3 regions of the Mesorhizobium sp. M1338 genome follow, and region 1 is predicted to be linked to each of the others. Evidence: predicted binding sites of a transcription regulator. Region 1 holds the regulator's gene; each other region holds the start of a gene.

Region 1 (7,286 bases):
ATTTCGATTCACTCAAAACTTTCCCCGGACAGCCCTGCGCAAGGGGGGAGATTGGAAGCATCAGCGCTGGCTCATGACTTGCAAAGTTGGTGATTGGCGAAACCCGCAACCACAGCCCATCTCCCCCCTTGCGGGGGAGATGGCCGGCAGGCCAGAGGGGGGTGCCTTGGCTCGGCATTCGAAACCTCAAGCCACTGCCATCTGCTGCAGGCTGACCAGGCGCTGGATGCCCTTCTTGGCCAGGCCCATCAATTCGGCGAACTGCCCTTCGGAGAAAGGCTCGCCCTCGGCGGTGCCCTGGATCTCGACGATGCCACCCTTGCCGGTCATGACGAAATTGGCGTCGGTGCCGGCCGACGAGTCCTCGATATAGTCGAGGTCGATGACCGGCTGGCCGTCATGGATGCCGCAGGAGATCGCCGCGACATGGTCCTTCAGCACCTTGGCGACGCTGGCCATCTGGCGGGCTTCCATCCAACGCAGGCAGTCATACAGCGCCACCCAGCCGCCGGTGATCGAGGCGGTGCGGGTGCCGCCATCGGCCTGGATGACGTCGCAGTCGACGGTGATCTGCTGCTCGCCCAGCGCCTGCAGATCGACCACGGCACGCAAGGAGCGGCCGATGAGCCGCTGGATCTCCAGCGTGCGGCCGCCCTGCTTGCCGGCGGAAGCCTCGCGGCGCATGCGCTCGCCGGTCGAGCGCGGCAGCATGCCGTATTCCGCCGTCACCCAGCCCTTGCCGGAATTGCGCATCCAGCCCGGCACCTTCTCTTCGAGGCTGGCCGTGCACAGGACATGCGTGTCGCCGAACTTCACCAGGCACGAGCCTTCGGCATGCTTGGAGACGCCGCGCTCGAAGGAGATGGCGCGCATTTCGTCGAATTGGCGTTTGGAAGGGCGCATTCAGGCTGCTTTCTTGTATCATTTTCGGAATCTTGGCCGGCTTGTAACCGCATGGGACGCACGGCGCAAAGGAAAATGGCCCGACGATCCGACACAGACACCGGGTGATCTGACGCGCGCACACCGGGTTGCGCGGGCCGTAGCGAAGTCTATATCCTTGGGCCGGAGGTTTTTGGCCGCAATGACCAAGCCAGTCGATCCGAGTTCGCAGTCGCCCGCGCTTCAATCTTTGGATATGCGCTCGCGCGACATCTTCCGGCGCATCGTCGATTCCTATCTCAAGGACGGCGAACCCGTGGGATCACGCAGCCTGTCGCGCATCCTGCCGTCCTCGCTGTCGCCGGCCACCATCCGTAACGTGATGAGCGACCTCGAGCATCTCGGTCTGATCTACGCGCCGCACATCTCGGCCGGCCGGTTGCCGACGCAGGCCGGCCTGCGTTTCTTCGTCGACGCCTTCATGGAGCTTGGCGATCTCTCCGACGAGGAGCGCCGCGCCATCGAGGCGCAGGTGCGGGCATCCGGCTCGGGCGCGACGCTGGAACACATGCTGACCGAGGCCAGCCAGATGCTGTCGGGCATGTCGCGCGGCGCCGGCTTGGTGCTTGCCGCCAAGAACGAAGTGGCGCTGAAGCACATCGAATTCATCCAGCTCGAGCCGACCAAGGCGCTGGCGGTGCTGGTGTCGCAGAATGGCGATGTCGAAAACCGCGTCGTCGAGCTGCCCGCCGGCGTCACCGTCTCGCAGCTGCACGAGGCCTCGAACTTCCTCAACGCCCATATCCGCGGCCGCACGCTGGCCGAGGCGCGGATCGAGATCGCCCGCATCAAGGAAGAGACCAGGGCCGCCCTCGACACGCTGTCGCAAGACCTGGTCGAAAAGGGGCTGGCGGTGTGGGCCGGCGCCGACAGCGGCCTGCCGGCACGGCTGATCGTGCGCGGCCGCGCCAATCTGCTCGAAAACGTCACCGCCCAGGCCGATATCGAACTGTTGCGGCACTTGTTCGAGGACATGGAGACGCAGGACGGGTTGATCCAGTTGCTCGACCTCGCCGAGGAAGGATCGGGCGTGCGCATCTTCATCGGCTCGGAAAACAAGCTGTTCTCGCTGTCCGGCTCATCGCTGGTGGTCGCGCCCTATCGCGACAAAGACGCCCGCGTCGTCGGCGCGCTCGGCGTCATCGGCCCGACCCGGCTCAACTATGCCCGCATCGTGCCGATGGTCGACTATACGGCGCAGCTGATATCCCGCATGCTGCGCTAGGTGTATTGATATTCCGGGGATGCCGGCCTGACCTGAATCTCAGCACCTTAGATCCAAACCTAAGGCCTCCGAGGAGAAAAAGAATGGCGCTCGAAGAATTCAAAGCCCGGATCAGCCTGCTGCTCGAGGAGATGGTCAACCAGCCGGAAGACCAGCACGAGATCCAGGAGCAGTTGCGTGAAAAACTGCGGGAAATGCGCGCCATGGGCCTGCCGCTGCCGGCCGATCTCGTCGAACTGGAAAAACGTCTCGATGACGATTTCTACGCCGCTGGGACCTGAGGCAAAAAACCTCCGCTTTCACTTCAACTGATCGTGTGCCGCGGAACAACAGACGAAACCGCTCGTTTGCCCCTTTGCGGCCGTTCATTGTGTGACCGGGTTTGGAGGATTGAATGATCCGATTGGCCGGGCTGGCCATCTCCGCCGCGGTGTTTCTCACCGCCGCTGCATTCGCCCAGCAGGCGGAGCCCGTATTGAAAGGTGCCGCCGCCTTCGGCGACTGGCGTGCCGACAGGCCGGGTGTGCGCCGCCTGATCAAGCCGAACGATCTGCCAAAGCCCGACGTCACCAATTCCGCCTCCAACAGCGCCGGCCTCGCCGAAAGACCGGCAGGCGCCAAGCCGAAACTGCCGCCGGGCTTTTCGGCCGAGCTGATCGCGTCGGGCATCGACAATCCGCGCGTCGTGCGCGTCGCGCCGAACGGAGACCTGTTCGTCGCCGACAGCGAAGGCAACCAGATCCGCGTCTACCGCCTCGCCGACGGCAGTGCCAAGCCCATTGAGAAAGGCATCTTTGCCGGCAATCTCAACCAGCCCTATGGCATTGGCTTCTATCCTCCGGGCAACGACCCGCAATGGGTCTATGTCGCCAACAGCGACAGCGTGGTGCGCTTTGCCTATCGCAATGGCGACCTGAAGGCATCAGGCGATCCGGAGGCCATCGTCGACGACATCCCTTCAAGTCATCACTGGACCCGCGATATCGCTTTCTCGCCGGACGGCAAGACGCTTTATCTATCGGTCGGGTCTGGTTCGAACGCCGCGCAGGATATGGGCAACGAACCGGAAGGCGGCCTCGACGCCTGGGCGAAGTCGCAGCCGCTCGGCGCTGCCTGGGGTCCCGAGGATGGCCGCGCGGCTGTGCTGGCTTTCGATCCCAACGGCAAGAACGGTCGCATCGTCGCCACTGGCCTGCGCAACTGTTCGGGCATGGCCGTGCAGCCGGCGACCGGCGCGCTGTGGTGCGTCGTCAACGAACGCGATGCGCTCGGCGACAATGTGCCGCCCGAATATGCGACCGTGGTCAAGGAGGGCGCCTTCTATGGCTGGCCCTGGTACTATATCGGCAACAACGAGGATCCGCGCCACAAGGGCGCGCGCCCCGATCTTGCCGGCAAGGCGACCATTCCCGACGTGCTGATGCAAGCACATTCGGCGCCGCTCAACATCGCCTTCTACGAAGGGAAGAGCTTTCCGTCCGAATACAAGGGTGACGCCTTTGTCGCTCTGCACGGCTCATGGAACCGTGGCAACAGGACCGGCTACAAGGTGGTGAGATTGCTGTTCAGCGACGGCAAGCCGACCGGCGAATACGAGGATTTCATCACCGGCTTCGTCGTCTCCAACGGCGAGGTCTGGGGTCGGCCGGTCGGCGTGGCGGTGGCGAAGGACGGCGCGCTGATCGTGACCGAGGACGGCAACGGCACCATCTGGCGCGTCACCCATGACGGCGGCCGCTCCTGAGCGCAAATTCGCATGCCGGCGTGGTGCAATCGAATTCGGGGGCAGGGAATTCACGTCTGGCGGACTTTGTGCGATAGGAGGCTGCGATAGCAGCGTCGCGCGCAAGGCCACAACCATGACCCTCACCGGATTCCTCGCCTACAGTGCCGCTCTCGGCATCGCCGCCGCCATTCCTGGCCCCGGCGTCGCCGCGCTCGTCGCGCGTGCGCTCGGCTCCGGCTTCCGCTCATCCCTGGCGATGTCCTTTGGCCTGATGGCTGGCGACCTCACCTATCTGACCGCCGTGGTGCTCGGTCTCGCCTTCGTCGCGCAGACCTTCGGCATGGTTTTTCTCGCCATCAAATGGCTCGGTGTCGCTTACCTCGCCTTCCTCGGCTGGCGCTTCTGGAACAGCGGCATCACGCCCGAGACCGTCGAGGCGAAGAAGGGCAAGGGCGGGCTGCTGTCGAGCTTCCTTGCCGGCCTGACCGTCACGCTCAGCAATCCGAAGACGATGGTCTTCTACCTCGCGATCACGCCGACCATCGTCGACCTGAAGACCATCACACTGACCGATTACGGCATTCTTGTCGCGCTGACGGTCGTCGTGCTTCTGGTGGTGCTGGTGCCGTATCTGGCGCTGGCGGCCAAGGCGCGCTGGTTCCTGAAGTCGCCGCGCGCGCTCAAGGCGCTGAACCGCACCGCCGCCGGCTTCATGGTCGGCGCCGCCGCGGCGATTGCCGCCCGGCAATAGAGGGCTTTTCGGCCAAAGTATTTCGTAAACAGGCCTTTTCGCGAAATGCTTTTCCGGGGGCGCGACGTTTTCGACACAGGTCCCACTCGGATATTTTCAGCCGACAGTCTATCTTGCGCGGCCGAAGGCCCTATCTTGCCGGCTTGAATTCCATTTGCCTGAAATTCTCCACTTGCCTGAAATTCTGGGAGCGAAACCAATGAACAAGCCCGTCACCTCTGCCCGTTTACCCGGTCGCGGCCGTGTCTACGATTCCATCACCGATACGATCGGCGACACGCCCCTGGTGCGGCTCGACAAGTTCGCTCGGGAAAAGGGCATCGTCGCCAATCTGATCGCCAAGCTCGAATTCTTCAATCCGATCTCCTCGGTCAAGGACCGCATCGGCGTGGCGATGATCGAGGCGCTGGAGGCAGCCGGCAAGATTTCTCCCGGCAAAACCACGCTGATCGAACCGACGTCGGGCAACACCGGCATAGCGCTTGCCTTCGCCGCCGCCGCCAAGGGCTACAAACTGATCCTGACGATGCCGGAAACGATGTCGATCGAGCGCCGGAAAATGCTGGCGCTGCTTGGCGCCGAGCTGGTGCTGACCGAGGGCCCGAAAGGCATGAAGGGCGCCATCGCCAAGGCCGATGAACTGGCCGCGACGATCCCCAACGCGATCATCCCGCAGCAGTTCGAGAACCCCGCCAATCCGGAAATCCATCGCACGACGACGGCCGAGGAAATCTGGAACGACACGCATGGCGAGGTCGATATCTTCGTCGCCGGCATCGGTACCGGCGGCACCATCACCGGCGTCGGCCAGGTGCTGAAGAAGCGCAAGCCCTCGGTGCATGTCGTCGCGGTCGAGCCGGACTCCTCACCGGTTCTGTCGGGTGGCCAGCCCGGCCCCCACAAGATCCAGGGCATCGGCGCCGGCTTTGCGCCCAAAATCCTCGACACGACGATCTATGACGAGATCGTCACGGTGTCGAACGAGGATTCGGTCGCAAATGCCCGCCTCGTCGCCCGACTCGAAGGCGTACCGGTCGGCATCTCGTCGGGCGCCGCCCTGCAGGCGGCCATCGTCGTCGGCTCGCGGCCGGAGAACAAGGGCAAGAACCTGGTCGTGGTCATCCCGTCCTTCGCCGAGCGTTATCTGTCGACCATCCTGTTCGAGGGGCTGGGCTCGTAGTCCTACGCTTCTTCGCGACTAGGCTGGCCCGCTGAAAAAAGTCCCTCGTGGCGCCAGCCACCGGCTTGAGCAGCACCCTGCTTCCGGTTCATATCCCACCGGTCCGCCTTTCGCGGCCCGGGAGGATTTCATGCACAAGCTCTACACTCGTCCGGGCAGCGGCGGCTTCGTCGTCGAGGCGGCGCTGGCGCTGGCGAACGCGCCGTTCGAGCAGATCGACGTGCCGAAGACGGACCGGCCCGATCCGGCCTTCCTCGACATCAGCCCCTTGAACCAAGTGCCGGTGCTGACGTTGCCGGACGGAAGCTCGATGACCGAATCGGCGGCGATCTGCATCCTGCTTGCCGAGCGTCATCCCAATGCCAGCCTGGCGCCGGCGGCCGACGCGCCTGCCCGCGCCGACTTCCTCCGCTGGATGGCCTTCATGTCATCAGTGCTCTATCCGGCGATCCTACGGCTTTACTACGCGCATCGTTACACGACCGATGCCGAAGGCACCAACGCGGTCAAGCAGGCAGCCGTCGCCGAGATGGACCGCGGCTTCGCCGTCCTCGATGCCTCTCTCGAAGGCCGTGACTGGCTGGTCGGCGACCGAATGTCGCTCGCGGACATCTACCTCGCCATGCTGGTGGCCTGGCATCCCGACGCCGAAAGGGCGCGGGCGACCTGGCCTGATATCGAGCGTCTGTGGTCGAAGCTGCGCGAGCATCCCCTGATGAAGACGCTCAACACATCGCATGAGATGTGGCCAGGCTGAACGGACGGCAAAGCGCCGCCTTGGCGAGGCTCAATTTCGCAGCACCGCCCTTTTGCCCTGCAGGAACCGGCGCACCGCTGGGTCGCGCTCGAGGCCGATCGCCCTGTCATAGGCTTCGCATGCCTGCGGTGCCTGGCCGAGCCTGGCCAGGAGACCGGCGCGGGCTGCCCAATAGGGCTGATACTCATCTAGCCGCTTGTCGTCGCCCAGCACGTAGAGGGCCGCCAGTCCAGCCACGGCACCCTCGGCCTCGGCGATCGCCACCGCGCGGTTGATCGCCACCACCGGTGATCCCGCGATCGAGAGCAGCGCGTCGTAGAGCTCGCGTACCGCCACCCAGTCGGTGCGGCCGGTCAGCCGTCGTGCCGCATGTGCGGACTGAACCGCCGCCTCAAGCTGGTAGCGGCCGATGACGCCCATGGTGGCGGCGCGGCGGAGCAGGGATTCCGCTTCGTCGACCAAAGCGCCATCCCACAGCGTATGATCCTGCTCGGCCAGCGGAACATAATCTCCGGCCGCATCGCGCCGTGCCGCGCGCCGCGCCTCGGCGAACAGCATCAGCGACAGCAGGCCCAGCGCCTCGGGCTCTTCCGGCATCAGCGAAGCCATCAGGCGGCCGAGCCAGATGCCTTCGCTGGCCAGATTGCGGCGCCGCGTTTCGGTGCCCGCGGGATCGGACCAGCCTTCTGCAAAGGCGGCGTAGAT
Region 2 (7,286 bases), on a different contig from region 1:
GCGCACGGCCTGCTGACAACAAATGCTTGATGCGGACACTTCAGAATTGCCGAGGTCGGGCACCGTGCATCACTGACAGGCTCCTACTTCGCAGGCCTCAAAGGCTTCTGCATCCCCCCAAAGATTGCAAACAACCTGTTAGTCAGCGCTTATAAAGCAGAGGAATCTCGGATCGTTTGCCGCTCAGACGGTATTGCCGGGCCAGTTCGCAACGCTCACCAGCCAGCGCTACAAGGCTAGCCTTTCCACAATGCGGGCCGTTTGTTGCCTTTTTACAGAAGATACGAAAACGCCGCTCGACCGGAAGGGAGCGGCGTTTACCAAGTGTGGTGTCCTACCCTAGACGAGGTCGTGCGCCTTGAGCAGACGATAAACCGAAGCCTCATCGACGCTCGCCGCCGCCGGTATCGGCGTCATGAAGTTCGAGCGGGAATACTTCACCATGCCCTCGACCTTGCCCTTGTCGTTCCCCTTGGCGGGAGCGCACTAGCCGAAGAAGCTCTTTGATCAGTGATCCCATAATATCTCCTGGAGCATTTCCTCGACCGAGTACGGCGAAATTCCAAGTTCTCCAAATCCCGGTATCTCCGGCGATGACACGGTGTCGACCTGCATCAGTTCCACTTGATTCCGAGTGACGGGCGGGCTCGGGAGCATTTCGGCGAACCAAGCCAGCGCGTGCCAAGCGGCAAATGGGATTGGAATCAGTTTGGGCCTAAGACCGACTTCGTGCGCAACGGCTCTGAGAAATTCCTTGTATGAGTAGACGCGAGGACCGCCGCACTCATACGTGATCGCATGCGTTTCCGTCCCCTGCAGCACTCTTGCGGTCGCCTCTGCCACATCGCCCACATAGGCCGGCTGCAATCTCGTCAGGCCGCGACCGAACATTGGATAGATTGGAAGCCGGCGGAGAAGTTTGAGGATAATGGTGAGAAACGCGTCATCCGGTCCGAACATCACCGCCGGGCGGATGATAGTGGCGTCAGCAAACGCTGCACGCACCACCAGTTCGCCTTCGCCGCGCTTGCGGATGTAGAGCGACGGCGAGGCAACATCGGAGCCGATTCCTGAAACGTGAGCGAGCCGTTCGACGCCAGCTCGTTGTGCTTGAGCTGCAACCCGCCGGGCTGACTCGACATGCACGGAATGAAAGGTCTCCTGTCCCTGTTCGACATAAAGACTGACCGCATTTACAACACCGTAGGAACCGGCAAGTGCATCGGCGATCGCCCGCTCATCGTGGATATCGGCTTCGACCGCTTGAAGTTGCGGATCGTCAGAACCAAACAGCTTCTTGGCCCGTTCCGGATGTCTTGATGCAATCCGAACGAAAAACTCACCATCGCGGAGATGCCGAACAACGCGGCGGCCGAGAAACCCGGTTCCACCGAACACGGTGACGACGCGATGGTTCATGGCAGCCATGGCTTAGACTCTGTCAGCTCATGTCGGCCGTCTCGACCCGGCGATTCAGGTCATGTGGGCGGCACGCCTACTGACCACTATCTATCACTTGGGCTACCTCGTACAGATTGGGATCGATCTCGTCCGTCAACTGATCGAAATGACCCCACTCCTTGCGGAATTCCGGCTACTGATGAGCCGATCGCAGCAGATCGCGATTCTGCCATTGGACGTAGTTGACGATGCGCCGCCCGTCGAGGCTGCGATGCAGGCTGATTGAGATGAAGCCAGGCTGGCGCGCCATAAAGCGCGCTCGCTCGGTCATGACGGACAATGCCTCGGCCTGCTTGTCCGGTTCAGAATCGACAATGGTGATTTGGGTGACGCGCTGATTGTCGGTTCGGATGTGTGGCATAAACGACCTCACTTGATTGGCAATGGATTTGCCGTGTCACCGCCGGCGGTCGAGGGGCCCGAGCGATCGAGCACCCAATCGATCTTGCTCGCCATGATGAAATCGTTCTCGTGCAGTCCTTTTATCTTCTTGGTGCTCAGGGAAACCGTCACATAACCCCAGCCGAAGCTGATGTCGGGGTGATGGCCTTCGGTTTCGGCGAGCTCACCGATCTCCTGAACAAGGGCGAGCGCGTCCCGGAAATTGCGGCATCGAAAGCTCCGCTGGATGCGGTGGGCATCGTCACCCAGCTCCCAATCTGGAGCCTGTGCCTGGAAACGTTGGGCTTCATCACGCGTGAGCGGCGGGACGCCGCCGCGACAAGGCGTACATGTTTTCTCGGCAAGAGTGTCGGTCATGTTCTTGTCTCCAAGACCATTTTTTAGCAGCAGAAACGACAGCGACGAGCGCCTATCGATCGATCTCCCCGAACACGATGTCGAGCGAACCGATGATCGTCGAGATATCGGCTTGCATGTGCCCGTGTCGCTGGCCTTCCGTCGTCCTGGCTATAGTTTCAGGCGCCGCTCAGTAGTCCATTCCACCCATTCCGCCCATACCTCCTGCCCCACCCACAGCGGGCGCATCCTTCTGCGGAATGTCCGCGATCATTGCTTCAGCGGTGATCAGGAGCGCGGCAATCGAGCCGGCATCCTGCAGGGCCGTCCGAACGACCTTGGCGGGGTCGACGATACCGGCCTTGATCATGTCGACGTAGAGTTCGGTCTGAGCATCGAAACCTTGATTGTGATCCTTGCTGTCCATGAGTTTCCCAACGACGATCGAGCCTTCGACGCCGGAATTCTCGGCGATCTGGCGGATCGGCGCCTCGAGCGCCCGCAGCACGATCGAAATGCCGGCATTCACATCGGCATTGGCGCCGGTCAGCCCGTTGAGGGCCGACCTAGCGCGCAGGAGTGCTACACCGCCGCCGGGAACGATGCCTTCTTCCACTGCGGCGCGCGTGGCGTTCAGCGCATCATCGATGCGGTCCTTCTTTTCCTTGACTTCCGTCTCGGTGGCGCCGCCGACGCGAATGACGGCAACGCCGCCGGCGAGTTTCGCCAGCCGCTCCTGCAGCTTTTCCTTGTCGTAGTCGGAGGTGGTTTCCTCGATCTGCCCCTTGATCTGGGAGATGCGCGCCTGGATGGTGGCCTTCTCGCCGGCACCGTCGATGATCGTGGTGGTGTCCTTCTCGATGAGGACGCGCTTGGCGCGGCCGAGCATGTCAATGGTGACGTTTTCGAGCTTGATGCCGAGGTCTTCGGAAATCATCTGGCCGGCGGTGAGCACCGCGATATCTTCCAGCATGGCCTTGCGGCGGTCGCCGAATCCCGGCGCTTTGACGGCCGCGACCTTCAGGCCGCCGCGCAATTTGTTGACCACCAGGGTCGCCAGCGCTTCGCCTTCGACGTCCTCGGAGATGATCAGCAGTGGCTTGCCGCTCTGCACCACCGCTTCGAGGATCGGCAGCATCGCCTGCAGATTGCCGAGCTTCTTTTCATGGATGAGGACGTAAGGGTCCTCCAGTTCGGCGCGCATCTTTTCGGCATTGGTGACGAAATAGGGCGAGAGATAGCCACGGTCGAATTGCATGCCTTCGACGACATCGAGTTCGGTCTCGGCGGTCTTGGCTTCCTCGACGGTGATCACGCCCTCATTGCCGACCTTGTTCATCGCCTTGGCGATCATGGCGCCGACCGACGCGTCGCCATTGGCGGCGATCGTACCAACCTGGGCGATCTCGTCCGAAGATTTGACTTTCCTGGCCCAGGCTTGAATGTCCTTCACCACGGCAGCCACAGCAAGATCGATGCCGCGCTTGAGATCCATCGGGTTCATGCCGGCGGCAACGAATTTGGCGCCCTCGCGCAGGATCGAAGCGGCCAGCACCGTGGCGGTGGTGGTGCCGTCACCGGCCAGGTCGTTGGTCTTCGAGGCCACTTCACGGACCATCTGCGCGCCCATGTTCTCGAACTTGTCGGCAAGCTCGATTTCCTTGGCGACGGCGACCCCGTCCTTGGTGATGCGCGGCGCGCCATAGGCCTTGTCGATGACGACGTTGCGCCCCTTGGGACCGAGCGTGACCTTCACCGCATTGTTGAGGATCTCGACACCGCGCAGCATGCGGTCGCGCGCATCGGTAGCGAATTTGATTTCCTTGGCAGACATGATTTTACGTCCAGTTCAGTCTAGAAATTAGCAGAGCGCAAATCGCCCGGTCAGGCGGCTTTCTTGGCCGCTTTGGTTTTCTCGACGATGCCCATAATGTCGCTCTCCTTCATGATCAGAAGGTCCTCGCCGTCAATCTTGACCTCGGTGCCGGACCACTTGCCGAACAAGATGAAGTCGCCGGCCTTGACGTCGAGCGGGATCAGCTTGCCGCTTTCGTCGCGCGCGCCCGGCCCGACGGCGATCACTTCGCCTTCCTGCGGCTTTTCCTTGGCGGTGTCGGGAATGATGATTCCGCCCTTGGATTTTTTGTCGCCTTCCGCCCGCCGAATGACGACGCGGTCGTGGAGTGGTCGGAATTTCATTGGGGTTCTTTCTGCCGCCGCACACTGAGCGACTGCAACGCTTAACATAGCCCCTTTGGCACTCGAATGATAGGAGCGCCAAATTTTCCAGGCTTGCCTGGCGACGCGTCGGCGCGTTCAACGGCGCATATTGCTATTCACTCGATTGCAAGGCCGTCGAGCGGTGGAGAAAGTCAGCGACGAACAATACCGCCGCTGAACCTTACCGGGGCCGCAGCGTCTCGCACTTGGCGAAGTCTTGCGCTGCCGAGTTCTGCAATAGTGACAGGCACGCTGCCAACTCACCCCAGCCAATACCTCGGCCCCGGCCCCTTGCGTCCTGCCATATCGGCAGGGTTCGCAAGGCTACACCGGTCGATCGACAGGCAGCCGCAACCGATGCACTCGGTAAGCCCCGACCTCAGGCGCTGCAACTCGGCGATGCGCTGGTCGATGTGCTTGGTCCACTGGCCCGATAACCGCGACCAATCCCGACGCGACGGCACGCGATCGGCTGGCAACTTGGCCAGCTCGGCGCCGATCTCCTCAAGCGTCAGCCCAATTCGCTGCGCGAAGACGATGAAGGCGATCCGGCGCAGCACGGATCGCGGGTAGCGCCTGTGTCCCGAGCCGGCCCGCTCGGACGCGATCAGCCCGCGCTCCTCGTAGAAGCGCAGGGCCGATGATGCGACGCCGCTGCGCCGCGCCACGTCGGTGATGGTCAGCATGGAATCCATGCATGAACGAAAGCACAATTCCCGCTTGACTTCAAGTTAACTTGAACTTGTAGCAAGGGCATACGGATTAAAGGAGCATTGGCAATGCAGACGAATATCGAACTTCAGGGACTTCGCGTGGCGGTCACGGGCGGCACCTCCGGGCTCGGAGTGGCGCTTGTGCGGCAGCTGGCCGCGCAGGGTGCGTGCGTGGCCTTCGTCGCTCGCGCCGCCGCGAATGTCGCACGCATCGCTGACGAGACGGGCGCGCACGGCATTGTCGGCGACGTCGGCAAGAAGGAGGACATCTACCTGATCGCGTTGCAGGTCACTGCCGGGCTCGGCGGGCTCGATGTCCTGATCAACAATGCCTCAAGCCTCGGCCCTGTCCCTCTGGCGCTCCTTGCCGATACCGAGTGCGAGGAGCTGGAAACGGCGCTCGCGGTCAATCTCGTCGGCGCGTTCCGGCTGACGAAAGCTCTGTTCGGTGCGCTTGCCGCGTCCGCGCGCGAGGGCCGCGGCGCGCTGGTCATCAACATTTCCAGCGACGCCGCGGTGAACGCCTATCCCGGCTGGGGAGCATACGGCGCGAGCAAGGCCGCTCTTGCCCATCTGACGGCGATTTGGGACGAGGAGGCGAAAGCAGACGGCATCCGGCTCCTCGCGCTTGACCCCGGCGACATGGACACCCCACTGCACGCGCTCGCGATCCCTGATGCTGATCCGGCGACCTTGAAGCGCCCCGAGCAGGCAGCTGCCGAGATCATCGAAAAGATGCTCGACGCGTTGCCGGTCCGCTCTATGCTTCTCGCCGGAGCACATGGATGATTGCCGCCGATCGTCCCGATCGGCGCTCCGCCAGGCTGTTCGTCGTCGAGGCGGACGGCATGATGCGCGACCTACGGCGCGCTGGACTCGCGACGCTGTTCAACCCCGGCGATCTGGTCGTCGCCAATGACGCCGCGACCTTGCCTGCCAGCTTGCACGGCACGCATGTTCCAAGCGGTGAGGCGATCGAGATCCGCCTGGCGGGCTGGCTGTCACTTCCCGACCCAACCCGTTTCGTGGCGATTGCCTTCGGTTCGGGCGATCACCGCACGCGCACGGAAGACCGGCTGCCTCCACCTCCGCTGTCACCAGGCGATCGCCTCCGGCTCGGCTCGCTTGACGCTGTCGTCGAGCGCCTTCTCGACCATCCACGCCTTCTCGAGTTGCACTTCCCAGGCAACCGCGCAGCGGTGCTTGCAGGACTGGCGCAGCACGGCCAGCCGATCCAATACGCGCATGTTCCCGAGCCGTTGGCACTGTGGGATGTTTGGACGAAGATTGCCGCCGGGCCGGTCGCGTTCGAGGCGCCGTCGGCAGGCTTCGCGCTCGACTGGCGCACGCTCCAAGCCTGGCGTCGGCACGACGTTGGCTTTGCAACACTCACGCATGCTGCGGGCGTCTCTTCCACCGGCGATCCCGCGCTCGACTCGCGCCTTCCCTTCGACGAGCCATACCGCATCCCTGGGCGCACCGCGGCGCAGGTCGCGCGGGCGAAGCTGCGCGGCAGCCGCATCATTGCGATCGGCACGAGCGTAGTGCGCGCACTTGAGGCAGCCGCCAATCCCGGCGGCAATGTGCGTGCCGGAAATGGCATTGCGACAGGGCGCATCGCGCGGGGCACGCGGCTTCGCGTGGTCGATGCGATTCTCACAGGCGTCCACCAGCCCGGCGAAAGCCATTTCGAACTCCTGCGCGCCTTTGCCGATGATGCTCTGCTCGCCAAGGCCTCCGCAGCCTTCACCGCGTATCGATACCGCGCGCATGAATTCGGCGATTCCATGCTGCTCAATCGCCAACCGCTGCTTCTATCGCGCGAACGGAACCGTGCCGAGGTGCTCGAGACGAAGCCTCTACTCGAGGCGTGGCTATGATGTCGGCAGGTTCGGTGGCATTTCGGGCGCTCGGCGCGCGAGAAGGTCGGAGCTATGTTGCAGCGGATGAAGATTCGGAATTTGACCCAATCACGACGCTCCCTCCGGTCAGCGGCAACGTCCGGATTTGGCGCGCGATTCCGACCTCAGCGAACGAAGTTATGACAAGCCATTCCAGTTTATGATCGCTCCGCCAAAAATTGGGTGTGCGCTGCAATAGCAGCCGAGATAGTCGCGCTTGCCGAAGGGGCTGTCGGCTCTGACGGGATTGGCG
Region 3 (7,286 bases), on a different contig from region 1:
TAGTCGCCGGTCTGGGCGTTGTAGCCGAAGGTCGCGCCCTTGTTCTCAAGGATCTTGCCGGCAACGATCGATGCTTCCGCACCTGCGTTGGCCGCGATCTGGCGGGCCGGAGCCTGCAGCGCACGACGAACGATGTTGATGCCAGCGGCCTGGTCGGCATTGACGCCGGTGGCCTTGATGTTGGCCGAAGCGCGCAGCAGGGCTACGCCACCACCAGCAACGATGCCTTCTTCGACGGCCGCGCGGGTTGCGTTGAGGGCGTCATCGACGCGGTCCTTCTTTTCCTTGACTTCGACTTCCGTCGCACCGCCGACGCGGATCACCGCAACGCCGCCCGCGAGCTTCGCGAGACGTTCCTGCAGCTTCTCCTTGTCGTAGTCCGAAGTGGTCTCTTCGATCTGCTGCTTGATCTGGGCAACGCGGCCCTGGATCTCGGCCTTCTTGCCGGCGCCGTCGACGATGGTGGTGTTCTCCTTGGAGATCGACACCTTCTTGGCGCGGCCGAGCATGTTGAGGCCGACGTTCTCGAGCTTGATGCCGAGGTCTTCCGAGATGACCTGGCCACCGGTGAGGATGGCGATGTCTTCCAGCATGGCCTTGCGGCGATCACCGAAGCCCGGCGCCTTGACGGCGGCGATCTTCAGGCCGCCACGCAGCTTGTTGACGACCAGCGTGGCCAGGGCCTCGCCTTCGACGTCTTCCGAGATGATGAGCAGCGGCTTCGAGGTCTGCACGACGGCTTCGAGAACCGGCAGCATGGCCTGGAGGTTGGAGAGCTTCTTCTCGTGCAGGAGGATGTAGACGTCCTCGAGCTCGGCAACCATCTTGTCGGCGTTGGTGACGAAGTAGGGCGAGAGGTAGCCGCGATCGAACTGCATGCCTTCGACGACTTCGAGTTCGGTCTCGGCGGTCTTGGCTTCCTCAACCGTGATGACGCCTTCGTTGCCGACCTTCTGCATCGCTTCCGCGATCATCTTGCCGACCGACTCGTCGCCATTGGCCGAGATCGTGCCGACCTGGGCAACTTCCTCGGAGGTCTTGATCTTCTTGGCAGCCTTGCCGAGCGCCGCGACGACTTCGGTCACGGCCAGGTCGATGCCGCGCTTCAGGTCCATCGGGTTCATGCCGGCGGCAACGGCCTTGTGGCCTTCCTGGACGATCGACTGCGCCAGAACGGTCGCGGTCGTGGTGCCGTCGCCGGCGATGTCGTTGGTCTTCGAAGCAACTTCGCGGACCATCTGCGCGCCCATGTTCTCGAACTTGTCTTCAAGCTCGATTTCCTTGGCGACGGTGACGCCGTCCTTGGTGATGCGCGGCGCGCCGAACGACTTGTCGATGACGACGTTGCGGCCCTTGGGGCCGAGCGTGACCTTCACCGCGTCGGCGAGGATGTTGACGCCGCGCAGCATGCGCTCGCGGGCATCACGGGAAAATTTTACGTCTTTGGCAGCCATTTTTAGCTCCTGGCAGGGGCTTTGATTGAGCCCGGGAATTCAGTTGATGAAAAGGCCTGATATCAGCCGATGATGCCCATGATGTCGGATTCCTTCATGATCAGAAGGTCTTCGCCATTGAGCTTGACTTCGGTGCCCGACCACTTGCCGAACAGGATGCGGTCGCCAGTCTTGACGTCCAGCGGGACCAGCTTGCCAGCTTCGTCACGAGCGCCGGAGCCGACAGCGATGATCTCGCCTTCCTGCGGCTTTTCCTTTGCCGTGTCGGGGATGATGATCCCGCCAGCGGTCTTGGATTCGGATTCGACCCGGCGAACGACCACGCGGTCATGAAGCGGGCGGAACTTCGACTTTGCCATTTTTTCTTCCTCGATGAGAACGGTGAGAACAGTTCCTCCGTCCGGCGGCGCCGGACATATGAGTTAGCACTCACCAATGGCGAGTGCTAACGTGGCGCTGAAATAGGCCGCCGCCCTGCCAGAGTCAAGGCGGTCGGAGCGCCTCTTGGCACCTCGATGACGAACTTATCGGGGCTTGGCCGAACCGAACACCAGCAGCGGGCAACGCTCCGCCAGGGGATAGCTGCCGCTCGGCACGACGCGCACGTCGTCGAACCAGTTGCTCGCTTCCTCGATCAGCATTGCCAGCGTCGCGAAGCTGTAGCTTATGTCCGAGCCCGCATAGACGTCTATCGTGTTGATCGACACCATGGTCCAACCCGTCCTCGCGGCAAGAGCTTCGCGGTTGGGGAACAGGCTGTCGAAGGTGTCGCGGATCGTTCGCACCTTGATTGCGAAATCGCGGTCGTCGGTCGTGCACGCCATCGCGATCCGCCATTTGAGCGCGTGGAAATTCTCGACCCCGCCGGCCAGAACCAGAGCTTCGATGCCGCGCGGATCATCCGCCGTTTCCGGCCGAGCAAAAACGCGGATCGCCGCACGCCTGCCAGGCTTCAGCACCCTCGCGATTTCGCCAAACAGCGAACCGCGCGCGGCTTTGGAATCGACCGCCGACAGGCATCCGTCGCCGATGACGGCGTCGAAACTTGCCCGATCCACTGGCAGGTCAAGCCAGTTGCCGGCTATCGCCTTTCGCGATCCGTCGTCGCCGGCCCATACGCCGGAAATCATGGTGGCCGATTGATCGACCGCCAACATCGATCTGCCCAGGATTGCCAGTTCCGGCGTCACTCCAAGGAGCAGGACGTCGGCATTTTTCAGATCGAATTCGCGATCGAATATGCCGATGGTTTCCGCTGTTGGCCGGAGCGGCGCATCCAGAAGTTTCCAATGGCGGTGATAATTGTCCCAGTGATTTGTCATGCAATTTATTGGGCCATGGACGTCTAGATTTAGATACCCATCGGGGCTTAATAGAGGTTGTTGTATAAGCCAAGAGGTCGATGATTGGCGCGTATTCTCGTGGTCACCCATGAGCATGACCGATTCCTGGGCAGGCGCGACATCCTGCTGCGCAGGAGCAGCCCATACATGCTTTTCGACATTCTCGCCGAATTGAAAAGGCGCGGCCATTCGGTTCGGGTTCAGCAAGGTCTGTCGACGCCATTCAGCGCCGATATAGCGGTGTTGCATGTCGACGCCACGGTGACGCCCACGGACTATGTCGACTATGCATCAAGTTTTGCATTCTGCCTCAATATCGGGGCGGTCGACATATCCAAGCGTCGGATCAGCGGTGCATTGGTCGACAGAGCTGACAGCTGGCAAGGTCAGGTGATCGTCAAAAGCAATCTCAACAATCAGGGTATTCCGGAGACGTTCCTCAATCGGCAATCGCAACGCGCGGGCAAGCCTCAGCTATTTCCGGACATGCCTGTTCAGGAACCTTACGCGATCCATGAGTCGATCGGCGATATTCCACAAAGTATCTTTGACCGCGCCGATCTGGTCGTGGAAAAGTTCATTCCGGAAAGAGAGCGCGATGGCTTCGCGGCGCGCTTCTGGGTGTTCTGCGGAGACCGCGAGCGCTGCACGCGTTATGTATCGCCCAAGCCGTTGATCAAGGCATCCGAAACGATCCGACGTGAGCCTGTTCCGGTCCCCGATGAACTGCGTTCGCTGCGGCGCGCGCTCGGCTTCGATTATGGAAAATTCGATTTTGTGGTGCATGACGGCAGGGCGGTGCTGCTGGATGCGAACAAGACCCCCGGCCGTCCCAGCAATTTGAGGAGGATGTTCGCGGCAGGCGCTTCCGATCTGGCCGATGGGTTTGAGAGCCTGATCCGCGGTGTGCGATAGATCAATGATGGGTGTTCTACAAAAACAACCGCAGCTGCGTGTGAATGATCGAACGATAATCTTCGATCGTGCGGCGGCTTTCCGCTTCGCCCTCGGCAAGCGCCAGGCGCACGACACCGCCGGCGAGCTGGAAGATCAGGATGACCATGCGTTCGAACTGCTCGCGCTTCCCGGGCTCGAGCAGGGTGATGACATGGTCGCAGAACATCCTGGCTTGATGTCGGGTTTCGGCGATGTCGAGATTCTTGAGCGCCTTGTCGGCCTGGATGGCGTTCTGCAGATCCTGGATGGCCGGATCGCCGGCGACGCGGCTGAGATAATCGTCAAGCAGCCGGTCGGCGGCCACGATCACGTCCTTCGCCTCGCGGACGTCGGCGATGATCGCCGTCAGCCGGGCACGGCTGACTTCTGAAAACCGCTCGTAGAGCATCGCCAGGATCGCCGATTTGTTGGGAAAGTAATGGTAGACGGTGGCGATCGGCCCGCCCGCCAGCATGCCGACTTCCTTCATGGTGACGGCGTCGATGCCCTTCTCGCCGATCAGCCGCATGGTCGTCGACAGGATCGCGTCGATGCGCTCGCGGCTGCGTTCCTGCTTGGGCCTGCGCCGGGGCTCGGTGGCTGTTCTGTTCACTTCCGTCATGCACCGATCTTTCGCACGGGTTTTTCAAAATCCGGTTGACAAGAAATATGATCAAGTATCAGTTTCTAGAAATGCTGACAGGTTGTCAGTTTTTTTGCCGCGCGGCAAGGACGTTGGGAGGCGCCTTTGGCTTCGACAAATACCGGGCACTCGGGCAATGGCGACTGGCTGGTCGGCAATCCGACCGGCGCACAGCTTGCCTCGGCACTGTGGATCGGTTCGGTCGGCCTGCTCATCCTCGGGCTGCAGCCCGTGTTGCTCGGCGCGCTCTACACCGAGGGCCATGTCAGCGGCGATGAACTGGCGCTGGTCGCGACCGCCGAGATGATCGCCATTGCCATCGGTTCTGCTGTCGTGGCGATGCTGCTTTCGGCCCACAACATGCGCCGGAAAAGTGCCGTCCTTTTGCTGTTGCTGGCGCTGGCCAATGTGTGGACGGCCTATGCCGCAACCGCCAACACGCTGATCGGGGCCCGCGCCCTGGCCGGTCTTGCCGAGGGCGGTCTGGTGGCGGTCGCCACGGAGTTGATCGCCCGTTCGCGGCGCGCCGAGCGCATCGGCGGCTATTTCGTCACCATGCAGACACTGGCGCAATGCGCGCTTGCCCTGTTGCTGGCGCTTTATGTCATCCCGGCAGCCGGATCGGCGGGCGGCTTCCTCGTTCTTGCCGTCGTCTGCATCGCGTCGCTGGCGGTCGCCTTCACCGTCCCCGGGGACTACGCCGATCTGCCCAAGGAAGAGAATCTGGCCAATGTGCTGACGATTCCTTCGCTCACCGCGCTGCTGTCGGTGTTCTGCTACTTCATGTTCTTCGGTGCGGTCTGGGCCTTTCTGGAACCGCTTGGCGCGCAATACGGCATCGATGGCCGCACCGTCGGCCTGATCGTCTCCGCCAGCCTCGCGGCGCAGGTCCTGGGTGCGATGACGGCAACCGTTTTCGAGGCGCGCATCGATTATCGCTTGGCCATCGCCGCGATCGGTGCCATCGCGCTTGTCAGCTCGCTGGTTCTCGCCAGCGGACCTGGCCCCGCCACATTCTGGATCGCCGCCCTGGTCATGGGCTTCATCCTCTTGTTCATCGTGCCCTATCAGATCCGGCTGGCGATCACCGCCGACGAGACGCGCACCGCCGTGCTGCTGGTGCCCGCGGCCCAGCTGTTCGGCCTGGCGATCGGACCGATCGCCGCGTCGCTGCTCATCGACGGCAAGGACTTCCGGCCGGTGCCGGAATTCGCCGCCGCCAGTGCTGTGGCCAGCGTGGTGCTGCTCGGTCTGTTTATCCTCGTGACGCGGCGCCGCCGCGCCGTTGCCTGAGCGGGGAGCGCCATGTCGAACAGATGGAGCAACTGGTCGGGCATTGTCACCGCCGAACCGCGGTTGATCGCCAGTCCCGCCGATGCCGGCGAACTGGGCGATCTGGTGCGCACAGCGCCGGGTCCGATCCGCGTCGTCGGCGCCGGTCATTCCTTCACCCCGCTGGTGAAATCCAAGGGCACCATCCTGTCCTTGGAGAAATTGGAAGGGCTGGTCTCGCACGACGCCGAGAAACATCAGGCGCGGGTGCGGGCAGGGACCCGGCTCGGGCCGCTCATGCACATGCTGCAAGGCATCGGCCAGGGCCTGCCCAATATGGGCGATATCGACCGCCAGGCCATCGGCGGCGCGCTGGGCACGGCCACCCATGGCTCGGGACCGACGCTCGGTGCCTATCACACGCAGCTGGAGACGGTGCGGATTGTCGACGGGTTGGGCAAGCTGCGCGACTTCAAGCGGGCAGGGGACCAGGAGATGATCCATGCCATTGGTGTCGCGCTCGGCGCCTTCGGCGTGATGACCGAAGTAACGTTGAACAACATTGCCACCTACCGGCTGCGCCGCCGCAAATGGGTGCTGCCGATCACTGAGATGCTGCGGGACTTCGAGACGATGATGGCCGCCCATCGCTCGGCCGAATTCTACTACATTCCGTTTTCCGGTTACGCGCAGTTCATCGCCAGCGATCTCAGCGACGCGGCACCGACCCCGCGACCGCCGGAAGCGGATGAGGCCGGGTTGAGGACGCTGCGCCGGCTGCGCACCGCGCTCGCCTGGCTGCCGTCGCTGCGCGGCCGCCTCATCCGCTCGGCGGTCGCCAAATTTCCGGCCGAGGACTACGTGCAGGACTGGCTCAACGTCTATGCCAGCGACCGGCAGACCAAGTTCAACGAGATGGAATACCATTTGCCGTTCGAGGAGGGGCCGAAGGCGCTGGCCGAAATCATCGAGCTGACGGAGAAGCGCTTTCCCGAGGTCTATTTCCCGATGGAGGTGCGCAGCGTTGCGCCCGACGAATTCTGGCTGTCGCCATTCTATAGGAGGCCGACCTGCTCGATCGCCATCCACCATGACGCAGCGAACGATCCGCTGCCGTTCATGCGCGCAGTCGAGCCGATCTTCCGCAGATATGGCGGCAGGCCGCATTGGGGCAAGATGCACAGCCTGACAGCGGCGGAGCTGAAAAAGCTCTACCCGCGCTGGGAAGACGCCATGGCGGTGCGCCGCGACATCGATCCGCAAAACCGCTTCGTCTCGCCCTACATGGCCGGCCTGTTCGGCATCGAGCCCAGTCCTTTTGGCATCGAACGATGAGCGCCTATTTTTCCGCCCTGTCGGACGCACTGAAGACCGCCGGCATCTTCCAGCCCTGCCTGGTGCTGGATATCGGCCGGCTGGACCGCAATATCGCACTGGTGAAAGAGCGGCTTGACCCCGCTCTTGCTGTGCGGCTGGTCGACAAATCGCTCGCCTGCCTGCCGCTGCTTGCTCATATCGGCAAGGCTCTTGGCACCAATCACGTCATGACCTTCCATCCGCCGATCAGCGGGGCGGTGGTGAAGGCGTTTCCGGATGCCGATCTGCTGTATGGCAAACCGATGCCGGTCGATGCGGCAA

Evidence for each region. Region 1 encodes HrcA, which represses chaperone genes, less so after heat shock. Its sites were predicted from a motif close to GTTAGCACTCNCNNNNNGNGAGTGCTAAC; they were not measured.
Region 2: the regulator HrcA is predicted to act here: its motif matches at 4,453-4,481, upstream of NKH19_RS12795 (co-chaperone GroES).
Region 3: the regulator HrcA is predicted to act here: its motif matches at 1,876-1,904, upstream of groES (co-chaperone GroES).

Annotation. Positions count from the first base shown of each region.
Region 1 covers NZ_JAMYLL010000040.1:46,949-54,234, reverse strand. Annotated here, with positions in the region: gene rph (ribonuclease PH) at 187-903, opposite strand; gene hrcA (heat-inducible transcriptional repressor HrcA) at 1,085-2,167, shown strand; gene NKH19_RS25810 (hypothetical protein) at 2,251-2,448, shown strand; gene NKH19_RS25805 (PQQ-dependent sugar dehydrogenase) at 2,562-3,911, shown strand; gene NKH19_RS25800 (LysE family translocator) at 4,027-4,644, shown strand; gene cysK (cysteine synthase A) at 4,844-5,824, shown strand; gene NKH19_RS25790 (glutathione S-transferase family protein) at 5,955-6,581, shown strand; gene NKH19_RS25785 (RNA polymerase sigma factor) at 6,612-7,286, opposite strand, start outside.
Region 2 covers NZ_JAMYLL010000010.1:114,277-121,562, forward strand. Annotated here, with positions in the region: gene NKH19_RS12770 (complex I NDUFA9 subunit family protein) at 508-1,428, opposite strand; gene NKH19_RS12775 (antibiotic biosynthesis monooxygenase family protein) at 1,595-1,822, opposite strand; gene NKH19_RS12780 (4a-hydroxytetrahydrobiopterin dehydratase) at 1,831-2,220, opposite strand; partial or broken gene NKH19_RS12785 (hypothetical protein) at 2,273-2,344, opposite strand; gene groL (chaperonin GroEL) at 2,390-4,033, opposite strand; gene NKH19_RS12795 (co-chaperone GroES) at 4,084-4,398, opposite strand; gene soxR (redox-sensitive transcriptional activator SoxR) at 4,680-5,114, opposite strand; gene NKH19_RS12805 (SDR family NAD(P)-dependent oxidoreductase) at 5,199-5,921, shown strand; gene NKH19_RS12810 (S-adenosylmethionine:tRNA ribosyltransferase-isomerase) at 5,918-7,012, shown strand.
Region 3 covers NZ_JAMYLL010000016.1:107,507-114,792, reverse strand. Annotated here, with positions in the region: gene groL (chaperonin GroEL) at 1-1,454, opposite strand, end outside; gene groES (co-chaperone GroES) at 1,517-1,813, opposite strand; gene NKH19_RS17010 (class I SAM-dependent methyltransferase) at 1,979-2,776, opposite strand; gene NKH19_RS17005 (ATP-grasp domain-containing protein) at 2,861-3,712, shown strand; gene NKH19_RS17000 (TetR/AcrR family transcriptional regulator) at 3,729-4,355, opposite strand; gene NKH19_RS16995 (MFS transporter) at 4,482-5,669, shown strand; gene NKH19_RS16990 (D-arabinono-1,4-lactone oxidase) at 5,682-6,983, shown strand; gene NKH19_RS16985 (DSD1 family PLP-dependent enzyme) at 6,980-7,286, shown strand, end outside.